DNA from 3 places in the Streptomyces sp. NPDC098781 genome. Region 3 is predicted to be linked to each of the others. Evidence: riboswitches for the same ligand, from Rfam matches in the RefSeq annotation. Region 3 holds a riboswitch; each other region holds the start of a gene.
What was found. A riboswitch is a leader RNA that binds a small molecule or an ion and turns the genes downstream of it on or off. The one in region 3 is predicted to bind thiamine pyrophosphate.

Region 1 (7,218 bases), on a different contig from region 3:
TCGGCACCGGCGGCGTGCGCCACGTCGGCGCGGTCGTTGACCGCGAGGAGCTTGCCGTGCCGGGCGCAGGCGTCGGCGAAGACCTTGAGGTGCTCCAGCTCCTCGGCCGCCTCCATGCCCTTGTCCCGCAACTGCACGATGTCGACCCCGCCCGCCAGCACGGCGTCCAGGAACTCCACGAGGTCGCCCTGCCGCTCGCGGGCGTCCATGCAGAGGTAGAGCCGGGCGTCGGCGAGCTGACTGCGGACGCTGTCTGCGGTGACGGTGTCGGACATGCGGTGCCCCCTGTGGTCGGGTTGCCGGGCGGGTGGGTCGGGCGGGTGCCGGACGGAGGCACGGTAGCCGGAGCCGAGCGCGCGGACGGCACCTGCCGGCGGCTGCGGCGGTGCCGTCGTGGCGGTGGCGTACGGGTCGGGCCCAGGGCCCCGGCCACCTGTGCGGCGGCCGTTCGGTCACCCGCGCGGCCCGCCGGGCACTGTGCCTCGGCCTGCCCGGAAACCGGGCGCGCTGTACCGCGACCGCGGCCCGCGAGCCCGGCCCGTACGCCGGACGATGTTCGGATTCGCTGGTTCGGATCAGACGGCGAGCGCCTGGGCGCGGCGCTTCACCTCCGTGCCACGGTTCTCACTGAGGGCCTGCGCGGGGGTGCCGGGCAGGCTCTCGTCAGGGGTGAAGAGCCACTCCAGCATCTCTTCGTCCGTGAAGCCGTCGTCCCGCAGCAGCGTCAGGGTCCCGGACAGGCCCTTGACGACCTTGTCCCCGTCGATGAAGGCGGCAGGGACGTGCAGCGCGCGGTTCTCACCACGGCGTACGGCGATGAGCTGGCCCTCCTTGACCAGCTGCCGGACGCGCGTCACCTCGACGCCGAATTGTTCGGCGATGTCGGGCAGGGTGAGCCAGGCGGGGACGAGAGCATCGATCTTTGCGTCAATCTCGGTCACGGAACAAGCCTGCCATCTGCCACTGACAGTAGGAAGTCAGGCCGGTCCGCGAGGGCGGGGCTGTCGCCTCAACGCGCTACGCCTTCGCCGCCTTCAGCGGCCTCGCCGGGTCCGCCAGCAGCCGCGCGTCCATCGGCGTGCCCGACTCGATCAGCCGTCGCCCCTGGGCGAGATCCCTCGGCCGGCCCACCGCCAGGAGGGCGACGAGACGGTCGTCCCGCAGCCAGCAGACGCTCCACGCCGGGCCCGACGGGTCGCCGCGCCACAGGGTCGCGTCGGCGGCGGCGTGATGACCGGCGTACTGGACGAAGCGGCCGAACTGCTCGGACCAGAAGTACGGCACGGGGTCGTAGATCGCGGCGGTCTCGCCGAGGACGTTCGCGGCGACCGTGCGCGGGCCCTGGAGGGCGTTGTCCCAGTGGTGGACCAGCAGACGCTCGCCGTAGCGCCCCGAGGGGAAGGAGGCGCAGTCGCCGACCGCGTAGACGTCCGGCACGGAGGTGCGCAGGCGTTCGTCGGCGAGGACCTCGCCGTGCGCGCCGAGCTCGATTCCGGAGCCCGCCAGCCAGGCCGTGGCGGGCCGGGCCCCGATGCCGACCACTACGGCGCCCGCGGGCAGCCGTGAGCCGTCGTCCAGGACGACCGCGCCGGGCTCGACGCGCTCCACGCGCGTGCGCGTGCGCAGCCGGGTTCCGCTGTCCGAGTACCAGGTGGTCATCGGCGCGGCCACCTCGGCGGGCAGCGCGCCCGCGAGCGGCCGGTCGGCGGCCTCCACGACCGTCACCGCGCAGCCCGCCTCGCGCGCGGCCGTGGCGAACTCCGCGCCGATCCAGCCGGCCCCGACGACCACGATGTCGTGCTGTCGGGCGAGCACCGGCCGCAGCCGCTCGGCGTCGTCCAGGGTGCGCAGCAGATGCACGCCGGGGACCCCCTCCGCGCCCGGCAGCCGGATCGGTTCGGCGCCGGTGGCGAGCACCAGGACGTCGTACGGGACGGGCCCGGCCTCGGTGTCCAGTTCATGGTCGGCGGTGCGCACGCCCGCCACCTCGCGACCCAGGCGGAGGTCGATGCCGAGCGCCTCGAAGTCGACGTCGAAGGCGGAGCCCTCGGCCTTGCCGAGCAGTACGGCCTTGGACAGGGGCGGCCGGTCGTACGGCTGATGGGGCTCGGCGCCGATCAGCGTGATGGTGCCGGTGAAGCCCTGTTCGCGCAGGGCGACCGCCGTCTGCACACCGGCCATGCCAGCGCCGGCTACGACCACGGACCGCTGCGACTGCGTCGTCTGCTCGCTCACCTGATCACCATAGACAACTGACAATTTGTCAGTCAGGAGTCGTGCTCAGTGACCTGCTCCACAACGCTGGTGCCGCTGCCCGCCCGAGACTCCCACTCCCAGGTCTCCTCCAGCCGCACCCGGCCGTCGGCGAGCTCCACCACCGTCGACACACAGTGGCCGGACGCGGTCGTCCCGTCGCGCTTCAGCTGCACGTAACGGAAGTCCAGCCGGTCGCCTTCCCTCGCGCCCACCAGGTACCCGCGTACGACGTCGCCGCCCGCGTATTCGGCCCAGATCTCCCCGTCCTTCTCGTGGTAGGTGAACCGGGTGCGCGTACCCACCTGACCTGGGGCTTGGTCGGCGACAGGGGCGAGTACGAGACCGTCGAGCGAGCGGGCCATGACGACGAGCTCCCTTACAGAGGCGCGGAACCAAGAGCTAGGGTGGCCAACGTAAAGCACTCGCGGGAGCCCGGACGCACCGGGCTGAGAGGGAGGCTGGCGGCCTCCGACCGTACGAACCTGATCCGGGTCATGCCGGCGAAGGGAGGGGCTGGACGCCCATGTCGCCTACGTCCGACACAGCAGACGTCCTTGTCATCGGGGGCGGAGTCATCGGCCTTGTCACGGCCTGGCGGGCCGCACAGCGCGGCCTCGCCACGGCCGTCGTGGACCCCGAACCGGGCGGCGGGGCCGCACAGGTGGCGGCCGGGATGCTGGCCGCCGTCTCGGAGGTGCACCACGGCGAGCAGCCGCTGCTCGCCCTGAGCCTCGCCTCGGCCCGCCGTTACCCGGATTTCGCGGCCGAGCTGACCGATCTCACCGGCCACGGCCTCGGCTATCGCCGGTGCGGCACCCTCGCCATCGCGCTGGACGCCGACGACCGTGCCGACCTGCGCGAACTGCACGCGCTGCAACGGCAGTCGGGGCTGGAGGCCGAGTGGCTGTCCGGGCGGGAGTGCCGGCGCCTGGAGCCGATGCTCGCGCCGGGTGTGCGCGGCGGGCTGCGGATCGACGGGGACCACCAGATCGACCCACGGCGCCTCTCGCAGGCCCTGGTGACCGCGTGCGAGCTGGCCGGGGTGGTCTTCCACCGCTCGTGGGCCGAACGGCTGTCGGTGGTGCGGGAGCGGGCGGCCGGTGTCGTGCTGCGCGACGGCGCGACCGTGAGCGCGGGGCAGGTGGTCCTCGCGGCGGGCAGCCTGAGCGGTCGGCTCGCGGGCGTCCCGGACGGCGTGCTGCCGCCCGTGCGGCCCGTGAAGGGACAGGTGCTGCGGCTGTCCGTGCCCGAGCGGTACGCGCCGTTCCTGAGCCGCACCGTGCGGGCCGTGGTCCGCGGCAGCCATGTCTACCTGGTGCCTCGCGAGGACGGCGAACTCGTGGTCGGCGCGACCAGCGAGGAGCTGGGCTGGGACACGACGGTGACCGCGGGCGGGGTGTACGAGCTGCTGCGCGACGCCCATGAGCTGTTGCCGGGCATCAGCGAACTGCCGCTCACCGAGACGCGGGCGGGTCTGCGCCCCGGCTCCCCCGACAACGCGCCGCTGCTCGGCCCGACCGAGCTGGCGGGGCTGTCGCTGGCCACCGGGCACTACCGCAACGGTGTGCTGCTCACGCCGGTCACCGGGGACGCCATGGCGCACGTCCTGACCACCGGTGAACTCCCGGAGGAGGCCCGGCCGTTCACTCCCCGGCGCTTCGACGCCGCCGCACTCGTGGAGCAGCCCGCATGAGCGAGCAGATCACCATCGCCGTCAACGGCGAGCACCGGCGGATCGAGCCGGGCACCGTCCTGGACGCTCTCGTGCGCTCCCTCACCGCGGCGCCCTCCGGAGTCGCCGCCGCCCTGAACGAAACCGTCGTCCCGCGCGCGCAGTGGCCGTCGACGCCCCTCACCGAGGGCGATCGCGTCGAGGTCCTCACCGCCGTCCAAGGAGGCTGACCCATGGCCGACGATCCCTTTGTCATCGGCGACACGTCCTTCACGTCCCGACTGATCATGGGCACCGGCGGGGCGCCCAGCCTGGACGTCCTGGAGCGGGCGCTGGTCGCGTCCGGGACGGAGCTGACGACGGTCGCGATGCGCCGGGTGAACCCCTCGGTGCACGGGTCGGTGCTGTCCGTGCTGGAGAAGCTCGGGATCCGGGTGCTGCCCAACACCGCGGGGTGCTTCACCGCGGGCGAGGCCGTGCTGACCGCCCGCCTCGCGCGCGAGGCGCTCGGTACGGAACTGATCAAGCTGGAGGTCATCGCCGACGAGCGGACCCTGCTGCCGGACCCGATCGAGCTGCTGGACGCCGCCGAGACGCTGGTGGACGACGGGTTCACCGTGCTGCCGTACACCAATGACGATCCGGTGCTGGCGCGCAAACTGGAGGACGTCGGCTGCGCGGCGATCATGCCGCTGGGCTCTCCGATCGGTTCGGGGCTCGGCATCCGCAATCCGCACAACTTCCAGCTGATCACGGAGCACGCGCGCGTGCCGGTGATTCTGGACGCGGGTGCCGGTACGGCGTCGGACGCGGCGCTCGCGATGGAGCTGGGGTGCGCGGGTGTGATGCTCGCCTCGGCGGTGACGCGGGCGCAGGAGCCGGTGCTGATGGCCGACGCGATGCGGCACGCGGTGGAGGCGGGGCGGCTGGCGCACCGAGCGGGCCGGATTCCCCGGCGGCACTTCGCGGAGGCGTCGTCGCCGGTCGAGGGCATGGCACGGCTGGACCCGGAGCGCCCCGCATTCTGAACACGCGTTCGATGGAAAGCCTTCGGCCATGAGGCGTCCGTCACAGGTCCGCTTCAGTCCCGCCCCGATCCCGGCCGAACCGAGAGCCGTGTCAGTGTCGGCTCGTACACTCACCTGCGTGGATACGACCCTTCAAGACCCTCTGGTCGGGCAGGTGCTCGACGGCCGGTATCGCGTGGACGCGAGGATCGCGGTCGGCGGGATGGCCACGGTCTACCGGGCCGTGGACACCCGCCTGGACCGCGTGCTCGCGCTCAAGGTGATGCATCCCGCGCTGGCGGTCGACGGGGTGTTCGTCGACCGGTTCATCCGGGAGGCGAAGTCCGTCGCCCGGTTGGCGCATCCGAACGTGGTGCAGGTCTTCGACCAGGGCACCGACGGGTCGTACGTCTATCTCGCCATGGAGTACGTCGCCGGCTGCACCCTGCGTGACGTGCTGCGCGACCGCGGGGCACTCCAGCCCCGGGCCGCCCTGGACATCCTGGAGCCGGTGCTCGCCGCGCTCGGCGCCGCGCACCGGGCCGGGTTCGTGCACCGCGACATGAAGCCGGAGAACGTCCTGATAGGGGACGACGGCCGGGTCAAGGTCGCCGACTTCGGGCTCGTGCGGTCCGTGGACACCGTGACCAGCACCACCGGTGCCGTGCTCGGCACCGTCTCCTATCTCGCGCCGGAGCAGATAGAGCAGCCGGGCGCCGCCGACGCCCGCGTCGACGTGTACGCGTGCGGTGTCGTCCTCTACGAGATGCTCACCGGCGACAAGCCGCACGACGGGGACTCCCCGGCCGTGGTGCTCTACAAGCACCTGCACGAGGACGTCCCGCCGCCCTCGGCCGCCGTTCCGGGCCTGGCGTACGAGCTGGACGAGCTGGTCGCGTCGGCCACCGCCCGCACCCCGGACCTCCGCCCCTACGACGCCGTGGCCCTGCTCGCGCAGGCCCGGGAGACGCGCGCCGCGCTCAGCGAGGACCAGCTGGACGCGGTGCCGCCGCAGGCACTGTCGGCGGAGCACAGCAACGCGGACGACCGTACGAGCGTGCTCCCCCGGGCCCTGAACATCCAGCGCCCCCTGCCGGTGAACGACGACGAGCCCGAGGCCGTCTTCAACCGGACCAGCCGGCTGGAGTCCCCGCCGCCGCTACCGCCCCGGCGCCGGTCGCGCACCTCGCGCGCGCCGCGCGGGCCGCTCGTCGTGGTCGCCGCCGTCCTGCTGGCCCTCGGCCTGGGCGTCGGCATCTGGTACATCAACTCCGGCCAGTTCACCCAGGTCCCGCCGCTGCTGTCGAAGACCGAGGCGCAAGCCCGGGACCGGCTGGAGGAGGCCGGGCTCGACGTCGGCAAGGTGGAGCGCTCCTACAGCGACACCGTCAAGCGCGGCACCGTCATCAGCACGGACCCGAAGACCGGCGCCCGGATACGGCACAACGACTCGGTGTCGCTGGTCATCTCGGCCGGACCGAAGACGGTGAAGGTGCCCGACCTCCAGGGCTACCCGCTGGCCAAGGCGAGGAGCGAGCTGAAGGAGAGCGGCCTCCAACCCGGCATGGTCACGCGGGAGTTCGACGAGGACGTCACCCGGGGCTCGGTGATCTCCTCCGAGCCCGGCGACGGCACCGAGGTCCGCTCCGGCTCCGCGGTCGCGCTGACCGTCAGCAAGGGCAGCCCGGTCGACATCCCGGATGTCACCGGTGAGAGCCTCGCCGACGCGAAGGCCGACCTGGCGGAGACCGGTCTGAAGGTGAAGGTCGCCGCCGCGCGGGTCAACTCCGAGTTCGACGCGGGCCAGGTCGCCCAGCAGTCACCGGCGGAGGGCAAGCAGGCCGCCGAGGGCGACACCGTGACGCTCACGCTGTCCAAGGGCCCCGAGATGATCGAGGTCCCGGACGTAATCGGCGACAGCGTCGAGGACGCCACGGCCGCGCTGGAGGGCGCCGGCTTCGAGGTCGACGAGGACCGCGGCCTGCTCGGCCTGTTCGGCGACACGGTCAAGAAGCAGTCCGTGGAGGGCGGGGAGACGGCACCGAAGGGGTCGACGATCACGATCACCATCCGGTGACACGGTCCCGCCGGGGCCGGCCGGTGGTCGGGCGGTGATCGAGCGGGCCGGACCGCATGACACCCTGAACGGGTGAGAAGTCAGCAGTCCGGTACCGCCCTGACGGGCCCCTCCCGCAATCCCGTCGGCGGCCATGTCCCGGTGGCCGGCGGCCTCAGCTCCGTCGGGCTCACCTACGCCCACGACCTCAGGGCCGAGACGGTCCA
Region 2 (7,218 bases), on a different contig from region 3:
GATGAGCACGGCGATGAGCGTGGCGACGACCGCGTACTCCAGCGAGTTGCCGATCGCCTCGATCGGCGCGACAAGGAAGACGCCGCCGTCGGCACTGGTCAGCGCGCGGTAGTAGCCGAAGTCGGGGGCGTCGAGGGACCGCTGCACCAGCACGGCCAGCGGCAGCAGCAGGAGTACGGCGATGACGGCCAGGACACCGGCCAGCAGCGCCCACTGCCCCGCCCCGCGCGGCCGCCTCGCCGTCACCGACGCGTCCACCAGACGCAGGGCGCTCTCCCGCCGCCGTACCGTCCAGGCGTGCACGGCGAGGATCGCCGCCACCGCCAGGAACTGGATGATCGTCAGGACCGCGGCCGTGGACAGGTCGAAGATCTCGGAGGTCTGCCGGTAGATCTCCACCTCCAGGGTGGAGAAGGTCGGTCCGCCGAGGATCTGCACCACGCCGAAGGAGGTGAAGGTGAACAGGAAGACCATGAGCGCGGCGGCGGCCACGGCGGGCGCGAGGGCCGGGAGGGTGACCTGCCGCCAGGCTTTCAGCGGCGAGGCGCCCAGCATGCGCGCGGCCTCCTCCTGCCGAGGATCCAGCTGCGCCCAGAGCCCTCCCACCGTCCGTACGACGACGGCGTAGTTGAAGAAGACATGCGCGAGCAGGATGGCCCACACGGTGGTGTCGAGGCGTACGCCCCACAGCTCGTCGAGCAGCCCGCCGCGGCCGACGAGCGCGAGGAACGCCGTACCGACCACGACCGTCGGCAGCACGAAGGGCACGGTCACCACGGCCCGCAGGACCTGTTTGCCGGGGAAGTCGAAGCGGGCGAAGACATAGGCACCCGGCAGCGCGATCAGCAGGGTCAGCGCGGTGGAGGCGAGCGCCTGCCAGGTGGTGAACCACAGGACGTGCCGGATGTCGGACTGCCCGAGCACGTCCCACAGCCGCCCGAACCGCCACACCCCGTCGATGTTCAGACCGCGCGCGACGATCGCCGTGACGGGGTAGGCGAAGAAGACCGCGAAGAACGCGACGGGCACGGCGACGAGGCCGAGCCGCGCCGCCGCGCCCCTCTTGCGGGATGCCGAAGCCGGGGCCGCTACTTCAGTACGAGCGAGGTCCACGACTTGACCCAGTCGTCACGGTTGTCGGCGATCTTCGCCGGGTCCAGGGTCTCGGGGTTCTCGGCCTGCGGGCCGTACTTCGTGAACTCCTCGGGCACCTGGGCGGCTTCACGCACGGGGTAGACGAACATGTTCAGCGGCATGTCGTCCTGGAAGGTCTTGGTCAGCAGGAAGTCGAGGAGTGCCTTGCCGCCCTCGGTGTTCCCGGCGCCCGCGAGCAGTCCGGCGTACTCGACCTGCCGGAAGCAGGTACCGGTCGCGACACCCGTCGGCGCGGTGGCCGGCTTCGGATCGGCGTAGATCACCTCGGCGGGCGGCGAGGAGGCGTACGAGACGACGAGCGGACGGTCGCCCTTGGCCTTCTTGCCGCCGGCCGACCCGGAGAACTCCTCGTTGTACGCCTGCTCCCAGCCGTCGACCACCTTCACGCCGTTGGCCTTGAGCTTCTTCCAGTAGTCCTGCCAGCCTCCCCCACTCTCGGCTTCGCTCGAGCGGGAGGTGCCCCCATCGCCGTACCGGGCGGCGGTGCCCAGCAGGAAGCCGAGACCGGGCGAGGAGGTGGAGGCGTTCTCGGTGACGAGAAGGTCCTTGTACTCGGGCTTGACGAGATCGTCGAACGAGCTGGGCGGCGTCAGCTTGTGCTCGCTGAAGTACGCCTTGTCGTAGTTGACGCAGATGTCGCCGGTGTCGACGGGCGTGACCCGGTGCTGGTCCTGGTCGACCCGGTACTCGGGCAGGATCAGGTCGGCATCCTTGGCCTCGTACGACTGGAACAGCCCGTTGTCGAGGGCGCGGGAGAGCAGGGTGTTGTCGACGCCGAAGAAGACGTCGCCCTGCGGGTTGTCCTTGGTCAGGATCGCCTTGTTGACGGCCTGCCCGGCGTCGCCGTCCTGAAGGACCCTGACCTTGTAGCCGGACTGCTTCTCGAACGCGGCGAGGACGCTCTTCGAAACGGCCCACGAGTCATGGCTGACGAGCGTCACGGTCTTGCTCGTGGACGCGCCGTCGCCGCTGCCGGAGTCGGACGAACCGCACGCGGACAGCGTGACGAGGCCGAGCCCGACGACGAAGACCGTGGCCTTCCTGGTGATGCTCACTTGATTCCTCCTGGGGTTGACCAGGAAGAGACGCGGCCCTGCCCGAGAGCCCTCTTCGGCTCCCGGGCAGGGCGCAACAGCTTGAGTGATGACCGAACTTCCTACCCAGAATGACCTGGGCGAGGTTCAGAGGGTCTGCGGCCCGATTGCCGCACTCTCAGCGCTGTGGCGCTCCCCTGTCGGAATATGAAGATGTAGGTACGGGCGTACGCGCTCAGATTACCGCTCGGTGGCCGCGAGCTGGCCGCAGGCCCCGTCGATCTCCTGACCACGGGTGTCCCGGACCGTCACCGGTACACCATGCGCGGCGATCGCCTCGACGAACGCCTTCTCGTCCTCGGGGCGGGAGGCAGTCCACTTCGAGCCCGGAGTCGGATTCAGCGGAATCAGATTGACATGCACCGGCTTGCCCTTGAGCAGCCGCCCGAGCCGGTCACCACGCCAGGCCTGGTCGTTGATGTCCCGGATCAGGGCGTACTCGATGGACAGCCGACGGCCGCTCTTCTCGACGTACTCGAACCCGGCGTCCAGGACCTCGCGCACCTTCCACCGCGTGTTCACGGGGACGAGGGTGTCGCGCAGCTCGTCGTCGGGCGCGTGCAGCGAGATCGCGAGCCGGCACTTGAAGCCCTCGTCGGCGAACCGGTGGATCGCCGGGACCAGACCGACGGTCGAGACGGTGATCCCACGCTGCGAGAGCCCCAGCCCGTCGGGCTCGGGATCGGTGAGCCGGCGAATCGCGCCCACGACCCGGTTGTAGTTGGCGAGCGGCTCCCCCATCCCCATGAAGACGATGTTGGAAAGCCGAGCGGGCCCACCGGGCACGTCGCCGTCCCTGAGCGCCCGCATCCCGTCCACGATCTGGTGCACGATCTCGGCGGTGGACAGATTCCGGTCCAGCCCCGCCTGCCCCGTGGCACAGAACGGGCAGTTCATCCCGCACCCCGCCTGGGAGCTGATGCACATGGTCACCCGGTCCGGGTACCGCATCAGCACCGACTCCACGAGCGTCCCGTCGAACAGCCGCCACAGCGTCTTGCGCGTCTCACCCTGGTCGGTCGACAGATGCCGCACGACGGTCATCAGCTCCGGGAACAGCTCCTCCCGCAGCTTGGCCCGCGACCCGGCCGGGATGTCGGTCCACTGCTCGGGGTCGTGCGTGTACCGCGCGAAGTAGTGCTGCGACAGCTGCTTGGCACGAAACGGCTTCTCCCCGACAGCAGCGACGACGTCCTTACGCTCACCGGGCGTGAGATCAGCAAGGTGCCGCGGGGGCTTCTTGGCTCCGCGGGGGGCGACGAATGTGAGTTCTCCGGGTGCAGGCATAACCCGTCCAGTGTGGCAGATCAACTCCGGGGGCCCAGGCCAGAGCGGGGTGGGGGTGGTCACCTGTGGGTGCCGACTGTCAGCGTTGGGTGGCTTCGGACGGCCCAGGGACGGCCCGGAAGCGATCATCTGCATGGGGTTGGATGTCGATCAGCCTGCCCTAGGCGGATAGCCGCAAACAGTGACAAGAGAACACATAGAACGCAAATACACCTGCGGGAACTTCGCCCGCCTTCTGGCCCTCTGCGAGTTACTTCAATACACTAGCGGCGTGTCTGAATTGATCGGCTTCGCCCTAGGCGTTATCTCAGGATTGCTAACGAATATCATTTGGGTCCGAAGGGGACGCCTGAGGTCGCTAGCAGAAGGAATCAGGCAACCAAAATACGAACCACTAGGATTCACCCCGGCTGAAGTGGGTCTTTTCCCCTTAAATCGCTGGACGACCGCAAGGCCGTTACAGAGAAATCACCTACAGGTCTCAGTGACGGAGACGCGCCCACAGCAGCAGTGGTTCAACGAAAGCGAATGGCAACGAATCGCGGACGAGTTCCACCGCCGCTACACCGGAGATATCGGTTTCTTAACCGACGCCTCGATTGATCACCGGGAAAGCCGCGAGGGAGAGGACTTTCGATACACCATCACTCCATGCGACTATAGTGAACACTTGGCGACGGTCGAATATTTGCGACGTCACCCGGAGGCGCAATCCAGGATCCGCGCTAGCTTTGCAGATGGGGACATTATCGCCTTCGCCCGAACATCGCCACCGACGTCGATCAAAATCAATGTCGCCGTCCTCAATCTGGATAACGAGTTCCTCGCAGTGCAGCGCTCAGGCGCTGTCGACTTCAAGCGCGGCGTATGGACAGTCGGACCAAACGAGGGCATGAAACTTGCCAGGCACACAACACCGGGAGATCCACCGGAAGACTTCTTCGACTTAGGCGAACGCTGCTTGAGAGAGGAACTAAACCTCGAACCCGTGGATTACAGCGGAATCAACATTTCATGGGTAGGGTACGAGGTAAAAACGATTCAGTTTAAAGTCTATGCGCAAGTCCGGACACACCTCTCGAAGCGCGAGGTGAATGAACGGCTACTTTCTTCACACAGTCTTTTTGAAGCTCAAGATACGAAATGGATTCCATTTCAGAAAAAATACGTGATGGATATTGTGCAAAACTGGGAAAGTGGCGACAGTGCGGACCGAAAGTGGTCGTCCAGTGCACCCCACACACTTCAAGAAATGTGGAGGATGCGTCACTTGCTCAGGTTGACAGATCATCCATAACGGAAGTCGTTTGAAATAGGCACCGACTCGAATTCAGGAAGAACGAGGTCGGCGGAGCGGCTTTGGGCTGGAGCTGCTTTGGGGCGAGTGATCATGGCCCCGTAAGCTTCCGGCGCGTCGGGCAGTCTGTGGACCTGCCCGCTAAAGCACGACGTTGGGGCCATGATCTTAGAGGCTCGCCCCAAAGTGGCTGCCTAAAGCCGTGGAGCCGACCGCCCCAGCCACAGAGGGTGTTTCCCCACTTCATGCCCGCAGCCGCCGAGCGCGCCGCCGGGCGCGGCCAGCCGGGGCGAAGACAGGAGGCAGGCCGCGCCGCAGAGGCGGCGCGCGCCCGCGCCGTGCGCGGGCCTTGATGAAGTAGGGAAAGTTCTATCCCGATCGCGCTCTTGTGGATCTGAGGCCCGGTTGCTGCCATGACTGCATCGATGTCGAGGAGGCAGGGACCATGGCTGAGCTCAAGGTTGTGCGGTGGAAGCGGCATGGGCACGATCGTCTGTATGCGAATCTCCCCGACGGCACGGCTGCTGGCTGGGCCGACTGCAAGACGGGAAGAATCACGGTCCGTCTAGGCGAGCATCGTGACGCAGTCGTGGCCGTGCTGCGAGAGCACTTACCCAGTGCGGCCGATGCGCCGGCACCACCCGAAGCCCCGGCCCCTACACCTGTGCTGCCGCCCCTCGCCCCTGGTGATGACCTGGCCTCCAACTCGCCTGGAACTGCACTGCGGTCCAAGGTCACGGAGACTTCAGCGGGTCTGACGACGCGGGCCCTTGCTCGGATCCTGGGCCGTCCGGCCAGCGGAGATTCCTGGCGCAAGGGCATGACGGGCGAACGCCGTGTAGGCGCTGAACTCGATCGGCTGCGGCGTCATGGGTGGCGCGTGCTGCACTCCATACCGCTGCCGCGCGAGGTAGACCTCGACCACCTGCTGATCGGACCAGGTGGGGTGTTCAGTGTCAACACGAAGAATCATTCGCGGAAGGCGGTATGGGTTGGCGACGATGCAGTGCAGGTCAACCACGGTCGCCCCGAGCCGTACGCTCGCAAGAGCCGGGCCGAGGCAAAACGCGTGCAACGAGTGCTTGAGCACTACTGCGGCTTCGCCATCCCCGTGGAGCCTGTTCTGGTCTTCGTCGGCGTCACGGATCTGAAGGTCGTTGCCACTCAGCTCACAGTGAGGGTGTACCGCGAACGAGAGGTGTCAGCCTTAGCTCCTCTCAACGGTGTGCTGACCACTGACGAGGTAGAGCGGATCTACGCCGTCGCTCGCCATCGCCATGCGTGGCAGACAGCTTGATCTCTAGGTCAGTGGACGCCGAGGAGCTTCCGGCCGTCATGGCTGCGGACATGCGGGCCGTTGCCATCCAAGGCGTCCAAGAGCCTGATCGCGAAGACCTCGGCCATACGCTCCGCGACCTCGTCGGGCGTAAGCCATGAGACTGCCGTCGACTCACTCGACGTGCGCTCTGTGCCACCGGACGGCTTGCAGCGGAAGACCAGGGCCACGATGCCCCGGGTCGTGTTCTTGTAGACGCCGGTGAGCTCGTCCACCTCGACGTGGATGCCCGTCTCCTCCAGGACCTCGCGGGCGACTCCCGCCTCGGGGGTTTCGTCGAGTTCGAGGATGCCGCCCGGGAGCTCCCAAGTGCCGTTGTCTGCCCGGCGGATCGCCAGGAGGCGGCCGTCTTCGCGCACGACTACTCCGGCCACAGATACGGAGTGCAGCGGCGGAGGCGTTGCTTCCTGTGATTGACTCATATACAGGAGCATAGGAGGCAGAGAAGGACTATGGGAACCGCAGTAGGAGGCGAGAGGTCCGTACCCCGGTATGTGCAGATCGCCGAAGAGATCATTCAGCAGATCCGCGCGGGCGTCCTCAAGCCTGGCGAGATGGTGCCGAGCGAGTCGGAACTAGTCGACCGCTACGGAGTCTCGGGCGGGACGATCCGTAAGGCCATGGTCGAGGTCCGAGCGAGCGGGCTCGTGGAAACTCGGCACGGCAAGGGCTCGATGGTGAAGGATCGGCCCCCGGTGCGGCACCGCTCGTCCGATCGCTTCCGGCGCTCCCTGCGGCAGGGCGGTAGGGCCGCGTACCTCGCCGAGTCGGCTCAGTCTGGCGCTACAGCCAAGGTGAGCGTCCTCTATATCGGCCCCATGGAGGCCCCCGAGGATGCCGCCCAGCGATTGGGCGTCTCCGCCGGCACCCAGGTCCTCGCCCGGCGCCGCCTCTACTTCCGCGACGGCACGCCCGTCGAGACCGCGACCTCGTACCTCCCGTGGGACGTCGTCAAGGAGATCCCCGAGCTGTTCGCCGAGAACCCCGGTGGCGGTGGCATCTACGCCCGACTCGAAGACCACGGGCACGAGTTCGCCGAGTTCGTTGAG
Region 3 (7,218 bases):
CGGCCGAACAGCACGGCTCAGGCTGGGTTGTGATCGCAAGGCCGCCAACCTGTGGTGATCATCGGGACCGGACAGGCTCTCGCCCACGGCCAACAGCGACAGGAGCTGCACGGGACGTCCGGCCGATGCTGCCGCCTCCAGCTTGTGATGGCCGTCGAGCAGGAAATGCGTCAGCCCCCAGTGCTCGTACTCGTCGGTCGAGTGGAGGCTCACCGCAGGCCGGCACAGATCCAGCGTCGAAACCGCGACTGCCGTCGGCACAGTTCCTCCCCGCATCCGCTCGACGTACTCCGCCACCCGTTCCCGGTCGTTCCACAGCGGAGGAACCATGGGTACGACGAACTCATAGAGATGCGCGGTGTCGTCCACCGCTGTCTCGAACGTGCGGTAGTACGGCGTGCGAGGGTGCTCCGGAAGGCCCCAGAACTGGTCAGGCCCCCAAGTGGCCACCTGCTCGGTGCTGAAGTAGTCGCCCTCCTGCCCCGGAGTGACCAACCGTGGCTCGACACGGAGCAGCAAGGGAAGGTAGTCGCCTTCCGGCAGCAGGGAGCCAAACGCACCCAGGATGCCGTCGTCCAGGTCTGAGACCTGGCCGGCGAGGCGTTCCCGCATGCCCTCCAACGACAGCGTCTGGCTGGCACCCTCGAGCCGCTGGAACAGGAACTGACACGTCCCACACCACATGGAGAGCTCGAACGCGGGCTTCCCATCGAGCACCAGCAGCCTCCGCCGCGGCGCCGCCCCCAGTTCGTGGAGTTCCGTCTCGAACCTCAGTCTCGCCTCAGGTCCGGGAACCCCGAGCCTGCGCGGCTCGCCAATGACCATGCTCATCACGCGCACGACCGTACGAGAGCTCACCGCTACGCACCAAGCCGGATTTCAGAACGAGCCGACCTGCTGTCCTTCGCAGAGCAGCACAAGCCCAGAACGAGCGAGGGCTGGGTGGCTCCGCTCACCATCGGAGCCACCCAGTCGCCTCTCAGTCCGCGAGGGGTAGGTAAACCCTGTTGCCCGCCTGCGCGAACTCCTTCGACTTCTGGAGCATCCCCTCAGCGACCTCTTCAGCCGTCGCCCCCGCAGCCGCCGTACCGCCGAACCGCTCTGTGATGCTTTGGCTAATCTTCATCGAGCAGAACTTCGGCCCGCACATCGAGCAGAAGTGAGCCGTCTTCGCGGGCTCGGCCGGAAGCGTCTCGTCGTGGAACTCCCGTGCCGTGTCCGGGTCCAGGGCGAGGTTGAACTGGTCCTCCCACCGGAACTCGAAGCGGGCGTCGGACAGCGCGTCGTCCCAGCCCTGCGCGCCGGGGTGCCCCTTGGCGAGGTCGGCGGCATGGGCGGCGATCTTGTAGGTGATGACGCCGGTCTTGACGTCGTCACGGTTGGGCAGGCCCAAGTGCTCCTTGGGAGTGACGTAGCAGAGCATCGCCGTGCCCCACCAGGCGATCATCGCGGCACCGATGCCCGAGGTGATGTGGTCGTACGCGGGCGCGACGTCGGTGGTCAGCGGGCCGAGCGTATAGAACGGAGCTTCATCGCAGATCTCCTGCTGAAGGTCGATGTTCTCCTTGATCTTGTGCATCGGGACGTGACCCGGGCCCTCGATCATGGTCTGTACGTTGAAACGCTTGGCGATCTGGTTCAGTTCCCCGAGAGTCCGCAGTTCCGCGAACTGCGCCTCGTCGTTGGCGTCCGCGATCGAACCAGGCCGCAGGCCGTCGCCCAGGGAGTACGTGACGTCGTACGCGGCGAGGATCTCGCAGAGTTCCTCGAAGTTCTCGTACAGGAACGACTCCTTGTGGTGCGCCAGGCACCACGCCGCCATGATCGAGCCGCCGCGCGAGACGATGCCGGTCTTGCGGTTGGCGGTGAGCGGTACGTACGGCAGCCGCACGCCCGCGTGGACCGTCATGTAGTCCACGCCCTGCTCGGCCTGCTCGATGACCGTGTCCTTGTAGATCTCCCAGGTCAGTTCCTCGGCCCTGCCGTCGACCTTCTCCAGGGCCTGGTAGAGCGGCACCGTGCCGATCGGGACGGGGGAGTTGCGCAGCACCCACTCACGGGTGGTGTGGATGTTGCGGCCGGTCGACAGGTCCATGACCGTGTCCGCGCCCCAACGGGTCGCCCAGGTCATCTTCTCGACCTCCTCCTCGATGGAGGAGGTGACCGCGGAGTTGCCGATGTTGGCGTTGACCTTCACCAGGAACCGCTTGCCGATGATCATCGGCTCGATCTCCGGGTGGTTGACGTTCGCGGGCAGCACGGCCCGGCCCGCGGCGATCTCCTCACGGACCACTTCGGGAGAAACGTTCTCCCGGATGGCCACGAACTCCATCTCGGGCGTGATCTCGCCGCGGCGCGCATAGGCGAGCTGTGTGACCGCCTGACCTTCTCGGCCGCGGCGGGGCAGCCGGGGCCGCCCAGGGAAGACGGCGTCGAGGTTGCGCAGATTGCCGCCACGCGGCGAGGTGTGCTTGATCCCGTCGTCCTCCGGACGGACGGGACGGCCCGCGTACTCCTCGGTGTCGCCGCGGGTGATGATCCAGTTCTCCCGCAACGGGGGCAGCCCCCTGCGGACGTCGGTCTCGGTGAGCGGATCGGTGTACGGGCCGGATGTGTCGTACAGCGTGACCGACTGCCCGTTGGTGAGGTGCACCTGGCGGACCGGCACCCGCAGATCGGGGCGGGAGCCCTCGACATACGCCTTGTGCCAGCCGATGGACTTCCCGGCCTCCGTGGACTTTTCGCCCTGAATGGGCTGTTCGTCCTGGCTGGAGGCAGGCGTGCGCGCGTCCTTGATGGTCATGAGACCTACTCCCTACGCCGGCATTACCCGGTAACAGGTTCGGCGGTCGACGCAGCCGTATCCGTCCGCAGACGTTTCGTGTGAAACATCACTCGCGATGGGTGATGTTTCATGTGAAACATCGCTGGGACGGAGGTCAGCGCCCTCTCAGCCCGGTGCTCCGAGCTCCCGCGTGTACAAAGGTGGCTCCACGCTAGCGTCAATTCGGGCGCGGTGAACAGGGGGCCCCAGTCGTTCTTGCGATGATCGGTCGGTGACCACGACGCATGAACCTCCGTACCCACCGCCTGAGCCGCGTCGCGGTTCGGGCGCCGGAAACGGCCCCCGCAGCGGCCCCGGGAACGGACCCGTGCAGGGCAACGGCCGTGCGGATGGGCGGGGTTCAGGGGTCCCCGGAGGCGGATTCGGCGGTAGTTACGGCCGTGGCCCAGCGGGTGGCGGCCAGGACGATCGCGCGCGTGGAAACGACGGCTGGGACGAGCAGGGCACCGGCCCCATTCCCCGGCCGGCAGGAATGCAGGACCACCGGGGCGGAGCTGGCAGGGGGTACGGGGGCGGACCTGGCTCCGGGGGCGGACCCGGCTCCGGTGGTCCGCAAAGTTACGGGCCGCGCTCGGGTGGCCCGCACGGCTATGGGTCGGGCTCTGGTGGCTCAGACGGTTATGGGTCGGGTCCGGGTGGCTCAGGGGGCTACGGGTCGGGCTATGGGCCGGGCTCTGGTGGCTCGGCGAGGCAGGGCCCGGGTGACCAGCCCGATCGCGACGCCGGGGGTGACCATGGGCACGGGCCAGGCTCCGGCGGCGGATCAGGCGGGCCGCATGGCGGCGGTGGCGACGGTGGCGGCCCCGGGCAGGGGAATGGGCACGGACACGGAGATGGGCACTCACACGGTCACGCCCACGGTCCCGCCGCTCCTGTCTCCCGGCATCTGCGCAAAGTCATCGCTGCGGTTCTGATCCCGTTCGCGGCGGCGGTGGTGGTGGGACTCGTGGTGCTGTGGCCGGGCGGTGCCCCGGGGCACGAACGCACCGGCGTCGGCTTCGACCGGCAGACACAGCAAGCCACGGTCACCAAGGTGGTCGAGCTGAGCTGCAAGGAGGCGGGCGGCGGCGCGGCAGTGCCTCCGACCGGCGACACCTCAACCGCCGAGGGTTCCTCCGCCGCGCAACAGGAGAGCGGCACCTGCAAGAAGGCGACGATCCGCGTCGACACCGGCAAGGACAAGGGCCGTACGTTCAACGAGATCGTGCAGCCGGACCAGTCGCGGCAGTTGCACGAGGGCCAGGAGGTCGTGGTCGCCTACGAGCCCTCCGCGCCCAAGGACCTTCAGTACTCGGTCACCGACGTGAACCGGCGCGTTCCGTTGACCGTCCTCGCCGGGATCTTCGCACTCGCCGTCGTGGTCGTCGGACGGCTGCGGGGCCTCATGGCGCTGATCTCGCTGGCCATCAGCTTCATGGTGCTCACTCTCTTCATCCTGCCCGCGATCCTCCAGGGTTCGAACCCGCTGGTCGTGGCGGTGGTGGGATCGAGCGCCATCATGCTGATCGCCCTCTATCTGTGCCACGGCCTATCGGCCCGTACCTCGGTCGCGGTGCTCGGCACGCTGATCTCGCTGCTGCTGATCGGCGTCCTCGGTTCGGTGTTCATCGACTGGGCCGCGCTCACCGGGAACACCGACGACAACACCGGCCTCATCCACGGGCTGTACCCGTCGATCGACATGAGCGGTCTGCTGCTCGCCGGCATCATCATCGGTTCGCTCGGTGTCCTCGACGACGTGACGGTGACCCAGACGTCCGCCGTCTGGGAACTGCACGAGGCCAACCCCACGATGGGCTGGCGCGGGCTCTATCGGGCCGGTATCCGCATCGGCCGCGACCACATCGCGTCCGTCGTCAACACGCTCGTCCTCGCCTACGCGGGCGCCGCGCTGCCCCTGTTGCTGCTCTTCTCGATCGCGCAGAGCGGCGTCGGCACGGTGGCCAACAGTGAGCTGGTCGCGGAGGAGATCGTGCGCACCCTGGTCGGCTCCATCGGACTGGTCGCGTCGGTGCCGGTGACCACGGCCCTGGCGGCCCTGGTGGTGTCGGCCGACCGGCCGGACACGGGGGCGATGCCGGTGGCGGCCCAGCCGGTCGCGGCGGGCCCGCAGCCGGGCCCCGGGCGCGCCGGGCGGGGACGACGGCGCAAGCGGTGACGCGGCGGGCGGGGACGACGGCGAGAGCCTATTCCGTGACGCGGCGGGCGGGGACGTAGTGAGAACCCATGCCGTGACCCGGCGACGGTGACGTAGTGAGAGCCCATGCCGTGACCCGGCGACGGTGACGCGGCGAGACGCCATGCGGTGACTGCCGGCGCTCACAGAGGCCGACCGCCGAAGACGTCCCGAGGCACTACCTCCGACTCCGCCCGTCCGGCGGAGCGTGAAGCACACCCGGCAGGGGCGGAAGCGCCCCTGTGCGCCCCTTGCACACCGGCGCTGAAGCGTTACGCCACCCTCAGCGCCGTAGCGCTTCAGCCGGCGCTCTGCTCCTCCGCGAGGATGCGGTCCAGGGCCTCGTCGAGGTGGGCGTCGAAGTCGGCGAGCGTGCCCTCCTGTCCGAGCGGCACGAGCTTGTCCGTGCGGTCGAGGAAGGCCACCAGGGGCGCCACGGAGGAGCGGAAGAGCGCCTGGTCCGCACCGACCTGAAGCCGGATCAGGACGTCGCCCAGCGTCTCGGCACCCGCCGGCGACACCCGTACATCTCCCTCACCACACGGCCGGCCCACCCCGTCGACCAGCAACTCACGGCCGAAGGCCCAGGTCACCGGGGCATCGCCGGGCAGGTGAAAGGTCAGGCGCACCGCATAGGGATCACAGGTCTCGTAGCGCAGCTCCACCGGGATGCGGAAGGAGAGCTCCTCGGAGACGAGAAAGCTCATCATGACCTCTGCCTGTACGGACTCGCGCATCGCCTACCCCGTCGGTTGCCTTCGACTGGCCGGGACCGGACCCCGAGCCTGGTGGAATCTTGCTGAACGTACACGAGAGATCACAAGGAGTGAGTTTTCAGATACTGATAGAGATCGCCAGTGACCCCAGGAGCCGCCCGACCTCCTCCTGTAGCTGACGTGCCGCCGACAGCAGCCGATCGGCCTGTTCGACGGGCACGGAGATGGCCATCGTCGCGGCCGTGGTGCCCAGCGTGATCGGGATGGCGGCGCACACCGTGCCCAGTGCGTATTCCTGACGCTCGGTCATCGGTTCCATCCGGCGAACCCGTTCGAGCCGGCGGAGCAGCGTGCGGCTGTCTCGGACCGTGTACGGGGTGATGGCCTGCACGCGATGGCGCTCCAGGTGATCGCGTCGGGCGTCCTCGTCCAGCTGGGACAGCAGACACTGCCCGATGGCGTGCGCATGGCCGGTCTCACGGAAGTCGGCCCATTCCTCGACCGCCGGATTGCCGGGGGTGTCCGAGACGCAGATGACCTCGATCTCGCCCTCGCGGTACTGGGCGTAGTACACGGGGACACCGATCGCGTCGCGGCATTGGGCGAGTGCGTCGACCACCGTGCTGCGACGTTTCTGCTCGGCTCCGCTGCTGCTCAGCCGTACGGCCGCCTCACCGAGGAAGAACAGCCCTTTGTCGCGGCGCAGATAGCCCTCGTGCACCAGGGTGCGCAGGAGGTGGTAGGCGGTGGGCAGCGCCAGGCCCGTCTCGCGGGCGAGTTGTTTGGCGGGGGCGCCGCACTCGTGCTCGGCGACGCATTCCAGCAGGCGCATCGCGCGCTGGACGGATCCGATGAGCGTCGCGGAGCCGGACTGATCGGCGGCTTCCGCGGAGGCCTGCCGCGGCACCTGGGCGACGGAGGAGCGGGGCCGTCCCGGTGGTGCGTGGGATTCTGAGGGGGCGGTGTCAACCGTGGCCAAGGGTCACTCCCGAAGCGCGAGGGGGGCAGCCCGTGCTGGGGAACACGGGTGGGGGTGTACGCCGCTCGCGGGGCCGGTCCCCGCGTCGATTTTCGGACTCTATTGGCCCGCTGCCGCCCGCGGACGCCTGGTCCGGAAAACTTCCCTCGCCCGAGGGAACCGGTGATTCCTGTTACCGCCCACCGGTCCCCACGGCCCTCACCAGTCGCTGCGTGACGAAGAGCTCGACATGAACTTCCGTACGACGTAGATCAGTCCACCGACCAGCGCCACGAAGACCAGCAACTTGAAGAGCAGTCCGATCACGAACCCGACCACGCTGGCTATCAGACCACCGAACACGACCAGCGCGATGACCGGCACCGCGACCCACTTCACCCACCACGGCAGTCCCGCGAAGATCTCACGCATCGCCCTCGTCCTTACCTCTCCGCCCGTCCTGTGCCGGGTCCTGATACTCGGATCTACTGATTCCGTGCACTCGATGCTAGGACGGGCAGGT

Region 1: linked by a shared signal. The riboswitch ahead of thiO (glycine oxidase ThiO) and the one ahead of thiC (phosphomethylpyrimidine synthase ThiC) in region 3 are both predicted to bind thiamine pyrophosphate.
Region 2: linked by a shared signal. The riboswitch ahead of ACIQWG_RS17245 (thiamine ABC transporter substrate binding subunit) and the one ahead of thiC (phosphomethylpyrimidine synthase ThiC) in region 3 are both predicted to bind thiamine pyrophosphate.

The regions. Positions count from the first base shown of each region.
Region 1 is NZ_JBIWAK010000002.1:437,649-444,866, forward strand. Features, by position in the region: gene thiE (thiamine phosphate synthase) at 1-275, opposite strand, end outside; gene ACIQWG_RS08055 (Rv2175c family DNA-binding protein) at 576-941, opposite strand; gene ACIQWG_RS08060 (NAD(P)/FAD-dependent oxidoreductase) at 1,018-2,235, opposite strand; gene ACIQWG_RS08065 (hypothetical protein) at 2,268-2,618, opposite strand; TPP riboswitch at 2,671-2,782, shown strand; gene thiO (glycine oxidase ThiO) at 2,780-3,949, shown strand; gene thiS (sulfur carrier protein ThiS) at 3,946-4,158, shown strand; gene ACIQWG_RS08080 (thiazole synthase) at 4,162-4,956, shown strand; gene pknB (Stk1 family PASTA domain-containing Ser/Thr kinase) at 5,075-7,012, shown strand; gene ACIQWG_RS08090 (deoxyribonuclease IV) at 7,085-7,218, shown strand, end outside.
Region 2 is NZ_JBIWAK010000004.1:82,041-89,258, forward strand. Features, by position in the region: gene ACIQWG_RS17240 (ABC transporter permease) at 1-1,113, opposite strand, end outside; gene ACIQWG_RS17245 (thiamine ABC transporter substrate binding subunit) at 1,089-2,210, opposite strand; TPP riboswitch at 2,291-2,398, opposite strand; gene rlmN (23S rRNA (adenine(2503)-C(2))-methyltransferase RlmN) at 2,430-3,536, opposite strand; gene ACIQWG_RS17255 (hypothetical protein) at 3,808-4,833, shown strand; gene ACIQWG_RS17260 (nuclease-related domain-containing protein) at 5,279-6,130, shown strand; gene ACIQWG_RS17265 (NUDIX hydrolase) at 6,139-6,603, opposite strand; gene ACIQWG_RS17270 (GntR family transcriptional regulator) at 6,622-7,218, shown strand, end outside.
Region 3 is NZ_JBIWAK010000005.1:107,794-115,011, forward strand. Features, by position in the region: gene ACIQWG_RS21280 (hypothetical protein) at 1-831, opposite strand, end outside; gene thiC (phosphomethylpyrimidine synthase ThiC) at 980-2,803, opposite strand; TPP riboswitch at 2,796-2,985, opposite strand; gene ACIQWG_RS21290 (YibE/F family protein) at 3,318-5,003, shown strand; gene ACIQWG_RS21295 (SsgA family sporulation/cell division regulator) at 5,321-5,758, opposite strand; gene ACIQWG_RS21300 (IclR family transcriptional regulator) at 5,856-6,716, opposite strand; gene ACIQWG_RS21305 (DUF5326 family protein) at 6,915-7,127, opposite strand.